DNA from 4 places in the Marinactinospora endophytica genome. Region 1 is predicted to be linked to each of the others. Evidence: predicted binding sites of a transcription regulator. Region 1 holds the regulator's gene; each other region holds the start of a gene.

Region 1 (2,197 bases):
GAACAGGTCGTAGCCGACGGGCTCCTCCGGGTCGCGTGACGCCGTTCCGGTCGAACCGGAACCGTACTTGTCGTAACGCAGGGAGGCGATTCCGGCGTCGGCCAGGATCGCCGCGAGATTGTGGTTGGTGTCGGCCTGGGAGCGGTACGGACTGTTGCCGTTCCGGTCGGTCGGTCCGCTTCCGGACACGATCAGCGCCGCGGGTACCGGTTCGCCGGCGTCCTGTGGCAGCGCGAACGTCCCGTACAGGGTGTCGGGGCCGCTGCGGAACTCCACCTCGTACTCGTCGGCGGCGACGTCGAGCCGCTCCACGCCCCCTTCGTCGTCGCGCTCGGCCGTCGCGCAGGCGCTCGACAGCAGGAGCGCCCCTCCGGTGAGGAGGGTGCCGCAGACCTGGAGGGGGCGGGGAAACAGGCGCATGCCCCTACGGTAGGGGAGCCCGAGGCGGGGCCGGTCCCAGGGCGCGGCTCCGGGGTGGAGCCGATCACGGGTCCGTACCGAACCGAGGCGAAGTCGTTACACCTTGCGCAGGACGGCGACGACCTTGCCGAGGATGGTGGCCTCGTCACCGCTGATGGGCTCGTAGGCGTCGTTGCGGGGGACGAGCCAGACATGCTCCCCGTCGCGCTTGAACGTCTTGACGGTGGCCTCGTCGCCGATGAGCGCCGCGACGATGTCGCCGTTGTTGGCGTCGGGCTGCTGTCGGACGACGACCAGGTCACCGTCGGTGATGGCCGCGTCGATCATGGAGTCGCCGACCACGGTGAGCATGAACAGGCGGCCTTCGCCGACGATCTGGCGCGGGAGGGTCAGCACGTCCTCGACCGCCTCTTCGGCGAGGATCGGGCCGCCCGCGGCGATGCGGCCGACGACCGGGACGTTGGCGGCTCGGCCCTCGCCCGAACCCTGGCCGGTGTCGTCCTCGTCCCAGGAGCGCACGGGAGGCTGTCCCGGAATGCGAATTTCGACCGCTCTTGGGCGATTCTGGTCACGGTGAAGATACCCCTTGCGTTGCAACACCTTCAGCTGGTGCGCGACACTGGAGGGGCTCGACAAGCCCACCGCGTCACCGATCTCTCGGATGGACGGGGGGTAACCGCGTTGCCGCACGTAACGGTGGATGACGTTGAGGACGCTCTGTTGGCGATCGGTCAGCTTCGGGGCTGGCTTCGGCGTTGCGGCGTCCGGGACGTCGGAATCGGTGGCGGCGGACCGGAGCACGCCGACGGCCTCGTCGTCCGCGTGCAGTTCCTGCGTTCCGCGGTTCTCCTCCGGCACGTCCGGCCTCCTCGGCGGTCGGGGTTCTCGGTGTGGGCTGTCAGCGGAGTCGTCGGTGTCCGTGTAACGGCGGCATATCGAAGGGGTCTCGTGTGGGCGATGACGTCGGTATACCGCAGTGAAACATGTCCAACATTAGTGCCTGGGCAAGGCGATATCAAACAAACGTTCGAGATGGTGCTGAAAAAAACGCCGAGATGCGGTATTAGTCGAACGTCAGTTCTAAGGGGCGGGCGCTCGATGGAGAGGGCGATGTCCGATCCCGTGCCGTGGCTTCCCAGTGACCGGTGTCCGGTCGGCGCCTCCGTCGTGCGCCGGCCCGCCCCGGTCGGCGGCCGTCCCGTTCCGGTGCCGACGACCGATCCGTGGAGATCCCTGAATGGCGAGGAGAATCCGTGAGGACTGAGAGCGGTGACGGCGTAGCCGCCGTGCCCCCCCTGGCGCTCGCAGACCTTCCCGAACTCGACGCCTGCCCACCGGGCAGGCATGGCGCCCGGCTCACCCGACGTGGACGTGTGGTCATCCTCTCGGCCCTGGCCGCGGTCGCGGCCGGCGGGTTCTCCATGGCGGTGTTGACCACCGTGGCGCTGGGGGCCTCCACCGCGGGCGCCTCCACCGACGCGCTGCTGCCCACCGCGACCCCGACGGTCATCGTCGAAGAGGGCGATACGCTGTGGGAGATCGCGGAACGCGTCCGTCCCGGGGACGACCCGCGTCGGACGGTCCATGAGCTCGTCGAACTCAACGGGTTGGCCAACTCCGCGCTCGAACCCGGTCAGGAGCTCCTGGTTCCGGACGCGCCCTGACGGGGTGTCCGGGTTCTTTGAAAGTACTCTCCGCGGACCGGAGGGGGCGTGTCCGACGCGCCCCTTCACCCGGTCCGCGTTGTCGTGTCCGGGGTCCTTGTGGTGGTCGTGGT
Region 2 (2,197 bases), on a different contig from region 1:
ACCGCCCACCTTCACGGCCGGGGAGCGACGAAGAAAATGCCATCGGAATACGCCAAGTCCCTCGGCGCGCGGCTGCGCGCCATCCGCACCCAGCAGGGGCTGTCCCTGCACGGTGTCGAAGAGAAGTCCCACGGGCGCTGGAAGGCCGTCGTGGTCGGTTCCTACGAACGTGGTGACCGCGCCGTGACCGTGCAGAAGCTCGCCGAGCTCGCCGACTTCTACGGGGTCCCCATGTCGGAGCTGCTGCCGGGCGGCGCGGCGCCGACCCCGCTGGGCCCCACGCCCAAGCTGGTGATCGACCTGGAGCGCATGCAGCAGCTGCCCCAGGAGAAGGCCGGCCCGCTGGCGCGCTACGTCGCCACGATCCAGAGCCAGCGCGGCGACTACAACGGCCGCGTCCTGTCCATCCGCCAGGAGGACCTGCGCTCCCTCGCCGTCATCTACGACCGTTCGCCGGGGGACCTGACCGAGGAACTGATCAGCTGGGGCGTACTCGACCCCGAGGCACGCCGCGCGGTCGACGCCTTCTAACGGCGGCGACCACCGGCCCGGCCTTCCTCCGTTGTGGGCCACGCTCGCTGGCGAGAGCGGCCCACAACGGCGGGTGAGGCCCGGCCCCACGCGCTCGGGCCGTGGCGGTCGCCGCCCCACCACGCGCCGGGGCGGTTCGGCCTGCGCGGGCGAGCCCGGCGGGCGGGTTCATCCCGCGCGCCGTAGCGCCGTGCCGCCGGACGTGGCTCCGAGGATCGCCCGGGCCACGTTCACGAACGTCCGGGCGTCCCTGATGAGCTCATCGGCCTCGGCCCGCGAGACCGCGTCGGGCAGGTGAGCCTCGGCCGCGGCGCGTTTGGCCGCACCCGCGGCGAAGAACCCGGCCCACTCGCGAAGTTCGGGCGCGTTCTCCTCGAGCAACTCCCACACACTGCGCAGTGCCCTGCCCCGCACCGGCCGGGCCGACGGCCCGCTTCGGTGGGCGACGATGGCCGCGCCCGCGCGCAGGGCCGCCATGTGGGCGTTGATGTAGCGCAGATCGGGATCCGAGGCGTCGACGGCGTCGCGTAGGTAACCGTGAGCCGATTCGAGCAGGTTCAGCGCCGCCGGGGCGGTCCGCGGGCGCGGGCGCGCGTTGACCAGGTCCGCGGAGAAGATGGGTGGCTGTACGACGGTCATGGATGACCTCCAAACCGGGTGCCCGTTGGATGCGGCCGGGCGAGGGGCTTCCCCTCCTCCCGCCCGACCGCTCCCGTGTCCGTCCGCCGCGGGGGCGGCGCCGGGCACGAGCCTGTGAAGGGCTCCAGGGTCACCCGTCGATCAGAAGGGGATCGGCCCCGCATACGCGGAAAGCGTTCCGTCCTTGGTGATCCGTGCGTCCGACCAGGGCTTGATTTCAGTGAACCTTATCGAACACCTGTTCGTCAAGGCCGCCCACCTGCGCCTTCGTCATCACCGGGACGCGAGCGGAACTTCCGGCGTACAATCGCCGCCATGGGACCGGCCTCTCTGCTCGTCGCCGACCGCCTCGCCGAACTCGGGGTCAACGGCGAGGTACGCGAACTCCCCCACCCCGCTCGAACCGCGGCCGACGCCGCCAGGCAGCTGGGCTGTCCGACCGGGGCGATCGCCAACAGCCTCATCTTCGCGGTGACCTGTGACAGTTCCCCCCGGCCCACCCCGCTGCTCGTGCTGACCAGCGGCGCCCACCGGGTGGACACCGCCAAGGTCGCCGCCCTCCTCGGCGCCACCTCGGTGGAACGGGCCACGCCGGAGTTCGTCCGCGCCGCCACGGGACAGCCCATCGGCGGCGTCGCCCCGTTGGGACACCCCTCGCCCATTCCCACCCTGGTCGACGAATGGCTGCGCGGGTACGACGTAGTGTGGGCGGCAGCGGGACACCCGCACACCGTCTTCCCGACCTCGTTCGCCGAACTCGTCCGGATCACCTCCGGAACGGTCGCCGACGTCGGAGCGGACTGACCAGCCGATCCCGTCCCAGGAAGCGCCGTGGACACCCAGACCGAGATATGGGATCTCGCCGCGCCGGCGTTCGTTCGCGCCATTCCGGCGCTGGCGGAGATCTACTCCGCGGCCATGCGCCCCGAGCCCGACCTTCTCCCCGGCCGGCGCGCCATCATGCACCACCACGCCGACCTGCCCTCGTTCCACTCCGTCGTGGCGGTGAAGGCCGACACGGACGAGG
Region 3 (2,197 bases), on a different contig from region 1:
CCTGGCGACGGGGACCCTGGTGGGCGGTTCGGCGGCGAACATGCGGCCGCTGTTCGACGGGGGTGTCTCCGGCCTGGTCGCGGTCCTCGTGGCGACGCCGTTCCTGTTCGTCGGTTTCGACGTGATCCCCCAGTCGGCGGAGGAGATCCGGGTCCCCTACCGTCAGGTGGGGCGGCTGCTCCTGGTCTCGGTGGGGTGCGCGACGGCGTGGTACGTCCTGGTCATGCTGGCGGTCGGCGCGGCGCTGCCGCGCGAGGAGCTGGCGGGGGCGCGTCTGGCGTCGGCGGAGGGGATGGCCGCGCTGTGGGACAGCCCGGCCATGGGCACCGTCCTCGTCCTCGGCGGCATCGCCGGCATCCTGACCAGTTGGAACGCCTTCCTCATCGGCGCGAGCCGGCTGTTGTACGCGATGGCGTCGTCGGGGATGCTGCCACGCTGGTTCGCCCGGTTGCACCCTCGCTACCGGACCCCGTCGAACGCGCTGTTGTTCATCGGCGGGCTGTCGGTGCTCGCCCCGCTGTTCGGCGACCGGATGCTGTCGTGGCTGGTCAACGCGGGTGGTGTCAACATCGTGGTGGCCTACGTGGTGGTGGCGCTGTCGTTCCTGGTGCTGCGCCGGCGCGAGCCGGGGATGCCCAGGCCGTTTCGCGCGCCGGCCGGGAACCTGGTGGGCGCCCTGGCGCTGGTGCTGAGCCTGGGGCTGGCGACGCTGTATCTGCCGGGCATGCCGGCCGCGCTGACCTGGCCCTACGAGTGGGGGATCGTGGGGGCCTGGTGGCTCCTGGGCGGAGTGTTCCTGTGGCGGCTGCCACGCGTGGGCGCCGGACCGCAGGCGGAGGAACGGCTGCTCGCCGAACTGGCGCGCCGGACCGCCCGCCGCCGGGACGGGGCCGGCGCGGGCTGAGCGGGGCGCGTCCCGCTCACCCGCCCGGCCGGATCAGCCGCCATTCGCGGTTGGCGGGGTCGTGGCGCAGTTCGTAGACGCCGGTGGCGTGGTCGGGACCGGCGCTGACCCTCCAGACGTGGAGCCGCAGGGCGCCCTCCCCGCCGTCGGACACCGCCGCCGCCTGGGTCACCCAGTGGTCCAGGATCCGATGGACGACGTGGATCCGCCCCTGCCACTGGAAACGCACCGGGCGTTCCTCACGCTCCCACACCGTGACCAGCGCCCCGTAGCCGCGGCCCATGCAGCCCCCTCCACCATCCGGCAGGCACGCCCAGGCGTGCGCGGAACCGTCCGCGAGGAGGAACGGACTCCTCGTTCGAACAAGTGTTCTAATGATAGCGAAGGGGGGTCCGCCGGGGAACGTCTCCCACCCCCCGTGACCGGATCGACACCGTCGCCTCCACGGACATCCCCGAGCGCTCGCGGCGCCACAGCCGATCGTGGTTCACTTCTGAACGGGTCCCACGCCCGCCCTCCCGAGCCGGGTCCGCTCCCGGCCTCCCCTGACGGGGATCTCTGTACGCTATGAGGCGCGAATCACGCGATCCACAAAGGAACTCAGCACTGTGACGTCAAACGGGCACGAGCGCGCCAGGCCCCTCCGCACCGGCGATCCCACCGAGCTCGGGGAGTACCGCATCCTCGGCCGGCTGGGCCGTGGCGGCATGGGCACCGTCTACCTCGCCCGCGACAGCGCGGAGCGCCTCGTCGCGGTGAAGCTCATCCATCCCGACCTGAGCGACGACGAGGACTTCCGCCGACGCTTCGCCCGGGAGGTCGAATCCGCCCGCAGGGTCGCCCGCTTCTCGACCGCCGCCGTGCTGGACGCCCGCCTCGACGGTGACCCGCTGTTCATCGTGTCCGAGTACGTCGCCGGCCCCAACCTCGCCCAGGCGATCGCCGCCGAGGGCCCCATGCAGGGCGGCACCCTCGACAGCCTCGCGATGGGGGTGGCCGCCGCGCTCTCGGCGATCCACCGGGCCGGCGTCATCCACCGCGACCTCAAGCCGGCCAACGTGCTGCTGTCGTCGGTCGGACCGAAGGTGATCGACTTCGGGATCGCGCGGGCCATGGACGACGACGGCGCGGTGACCCGCTCCAGCCAGCTCATGGGCACCCCGGCCTACCTGGCCCCCGAACTCATCGAGGGGCGGGAGATCTCGCCGGCCTCCGACATCTTCTCCTGGGGGTGCCTGGTCGTGTTCGCCGGCACGGGCAGAGCCCCGTTCGAGGCGCCGACCGTCCCGGCCG
Region 4 (2,197 bases), on a different contig from region 1:
GCGGCCAGCCCACGCTCCCGGGCGTCGGCGCACACCGCCTCCACCAGCGCCGAGCCGGTCCCACGACGGCCCAGGTCCGGATGGACCGCGAGCTGGGCCAGGTGCGCCTGGCCGTCGAGCTCGGTGACGACCGCGAACCCGGCCGCGGGACGGCCGGCGACGAACACCCGTCCCGCCGTCACCAGCGTCTCGCCCGGATCGTCGGGAGGCAGCTCGATCCCCGCCGTGGCGAACAGGGCGTCGGCGGCGAGGGAGATCTCGCGCAGTCGCGCGGCGTCGGAGGGGAGGGCCGGTCGGATCGAGGTGCCGGGGACCGGGGAGAGGGGTTCGCTCACATCGGTGGATGGTCTCATCCGGACACGGATGGGTCCACCGGTTTTCGCACGTCCAGGCGGGGACGGCTCTTCTCCTCGCCCTGGCGCGCGGGTGACATCGGTGTCGGCGGCACCGATACTGGAGGGGATGAGACTCTCCCAATTCTGGCAGCGAATGAACGAGCAGTTCGGCGAGAACTACGCCGAGAGCCTGGCCCGCGACCACGTGATCGAGGAGCTGGGCTCCCGTACCGTCCACCAGGCGCTCGCCGACGGGGTCGCGGCCAAGCAGGTCTGGCGCGCCGTGTGCGAGGCGTTCGACCTTCCCGCGGCCGTCCGCTGAGGAGGGGGCCCGAGGGGGGCGCCGACATGCCGAAGGAGGGCCGGCCCCCTCAAAATCGAACAGAAGTTCGGGTAGGCTGAACGGTGTAGCCGGCCCGGCGGTGACGCGATTCACGAGGAGACACGCGACGGCTACCGCTGGACGGCCGCGCCCACAGACCGGCGAGAACGCCGCGCGACGGCTGTCCACACCGTGGCGATCCGCGTCGCGAAATGTCATCGCGGCAGCGTAGCGTCACCTTCGACATGAAAAAGAAAGCACCGACCCAACAGGGGTTCCCCGTGGCAACTGCTGATCGAGAGAAGGCTCTCGAAACCGCGCTCGCGCAGATCGAGCGTCAATTCGGCAAGGGCTCCATCATGCGCCTCGGCGATGACGACCGCCCGCCCATCGAGTCGATCCCCACCGGCGCGATCTCGCTGGACATCGCGCTGGGGATCGGTGGCCTCCCGCGGGGCCGGATCATCGAGATCTACGGTCCCGAATCCTCGGGTAAGACCACGGTCGCCCTGCACGCGGTGGCCAACGCCCAGCGCATGGGAGGCATCGCGGCGTTCGTCGACGCCGAGCACGCCCTGGACCCCGAGTACGCCAAGAAGCTCGGCGTCAACACCGACGACCTCCTGCTGTCCCAGCCCGACACGGGCGAGCAGGCCCTGGAGATCGTCGACATGCTGATCCGCTCCGGCGCGATCTCCATCATCGTCATCGACTCGGTGGCCGCGCTCGTGCCCCGGGCCGAGATCGAGGGCGAGATGGGCGACAGCCACGTCGGCCTCCAGGCCCGCCTGATGTCGCAGGCGCTGCGCAAGATCACCAGCGCGCTGCACCAGACCGGCACCACCGCGATCTTCATCAACCAGCTTCGCGAGAAGGTCGGCGTCATGTTCGGTTCGCCCGAGACCACCACCGGTGGACGGGCGCTGAAGTTCTACTCCTCGGTCCGCCTGGACGTGCGCCGCATCGAGACCCTGAAGGACGGCACCGAGGCGGTCGCCAACCGCACCCGTGTCAAGGTGGTCAAGAACAAGGTGGCCCCGCCCTTCAAGCAGGCCGAGTTCGACATCCTCTACGGGGTGGGCATCAGCCGCGAGGGCGGGCTGATCGACCTCGGTGTCGAACAGGGCATCGTCCGCAAGTCCGGCGCCTGGTACACCTACGAGGGCACCCAGCTCGGCCAGGGCAAGGAGAACGCCCGCACCTTCCTGCGCGAAAACGCCGACCTCGCCAACGAGATCGAGAAGAAGATCAAGGAGAAGCTGGGCGTGCGGACCGCCGGCGACGACACCGCCACCAGCGAGGCCGCGCCCGAGCCGGACCCGGCCAAGGCCGCGACCGCCCCCGCCGCACCGACCAAGCGGGCCGCCAAGAAGGCGGCTCCGACGGCGGATGTCTGATCCGCTTGCCCCCCTGTTCGACGCGCACGAGATTCCTCCGGCCGGCCCCCGGCCGGAGGAAGATCCCACGGCGAAGGCACGCGGCGTCTGTCTGCGGCTGCTGACCTCGGCGCCGCGTACCCGCGCCCAGCTCGAACAGGCGC

The links. Region 1 encodes LexA, which represses DNA repair genes until DNA is damaged. Its sites were predicted from a motif close to TCGAACANNTGTTCGA; they were not measured.
Region 2: the regulator LexA is predicted to act here: its motif matches at 1,401-1,416, upstream of ACYVHU_RS02480 (SAV_6107 family HEPN domain-containing protein).
Region 3: the regulator LexA is predicted to act here: its motif matches at 1,263-1,278, upstream of ACYVHU_RS24730 (DUF6504 family protein).
Region 4: the regulator LexA is predicted to act here: its motif matches at 713-728, upstream of recA (recombinase RecA).

The regions. Positions count from the first base shown of each region.
Region 1 is NZ_BAAGVM010000010.1:203,687-205,883, reverse strand. Features, by position in the region: gene ACYVHU_RS19185 (alpha/beta hydrolase family protein) at 1-420, opposite strand, end outside; gene lexA (transcriptional repressor LexA) at 517-1,221, opposite strand; gene ACYVHU_RS19175 (LysM peptidoglycan-binding domain-containing protein) at 1,674-2,084, shown strand.
Region 2 is NZ_BAAGVM010000001.1:557,085-559,281, reverse strand. Features, by position in the region: gene bldD (transcriptional regulator BldD) at 37-531, shown strand; gene ACYVHU_RS02480 (SAV_6107 family HEPN domain-containing protein) at 700-1,170, opposite strand; gene ACYVHU_RS02475 (YbaK/EbsC family protein) at 1,486-1,974, shown strand; gene ACYVHU_RS02470 (GNAT family N-acetyltransferase) at 2,002-2,197, shown strand, end outside.
Region 3 is NZ_BAAGVM010000017.1:61,315-63,511, forward strand. Features, by position in the region: gene ACYVHU_RS24725 (APC family permease) at 1-904, shown strand, start outside; gene ACYVHU_RS24730 (DUF6504 family protein) at 921-1,187, opposite strand; gene ACYVHU_RS24735 (serine/threonine-protein kinase) at 1,513-2,197, shown strand, end outside.
Region 4 is NZ_BAAGVM010000001.1:102,214-104,410, forward strand. Features, by position in the region: gene ACYVHU_RS00465 (GNAT family N-acetyltransferase) at 1-353, opposite strand, end outside; gene ACYVHU_RS00470 (DUF3046 domain-containing protein) at 463-657, shown strand; gene recA (recombinase RecA) at 939-2,054, shown strand; gene recX (recombination regulator RecX) at 2,047-2,197, shown strand, end outside.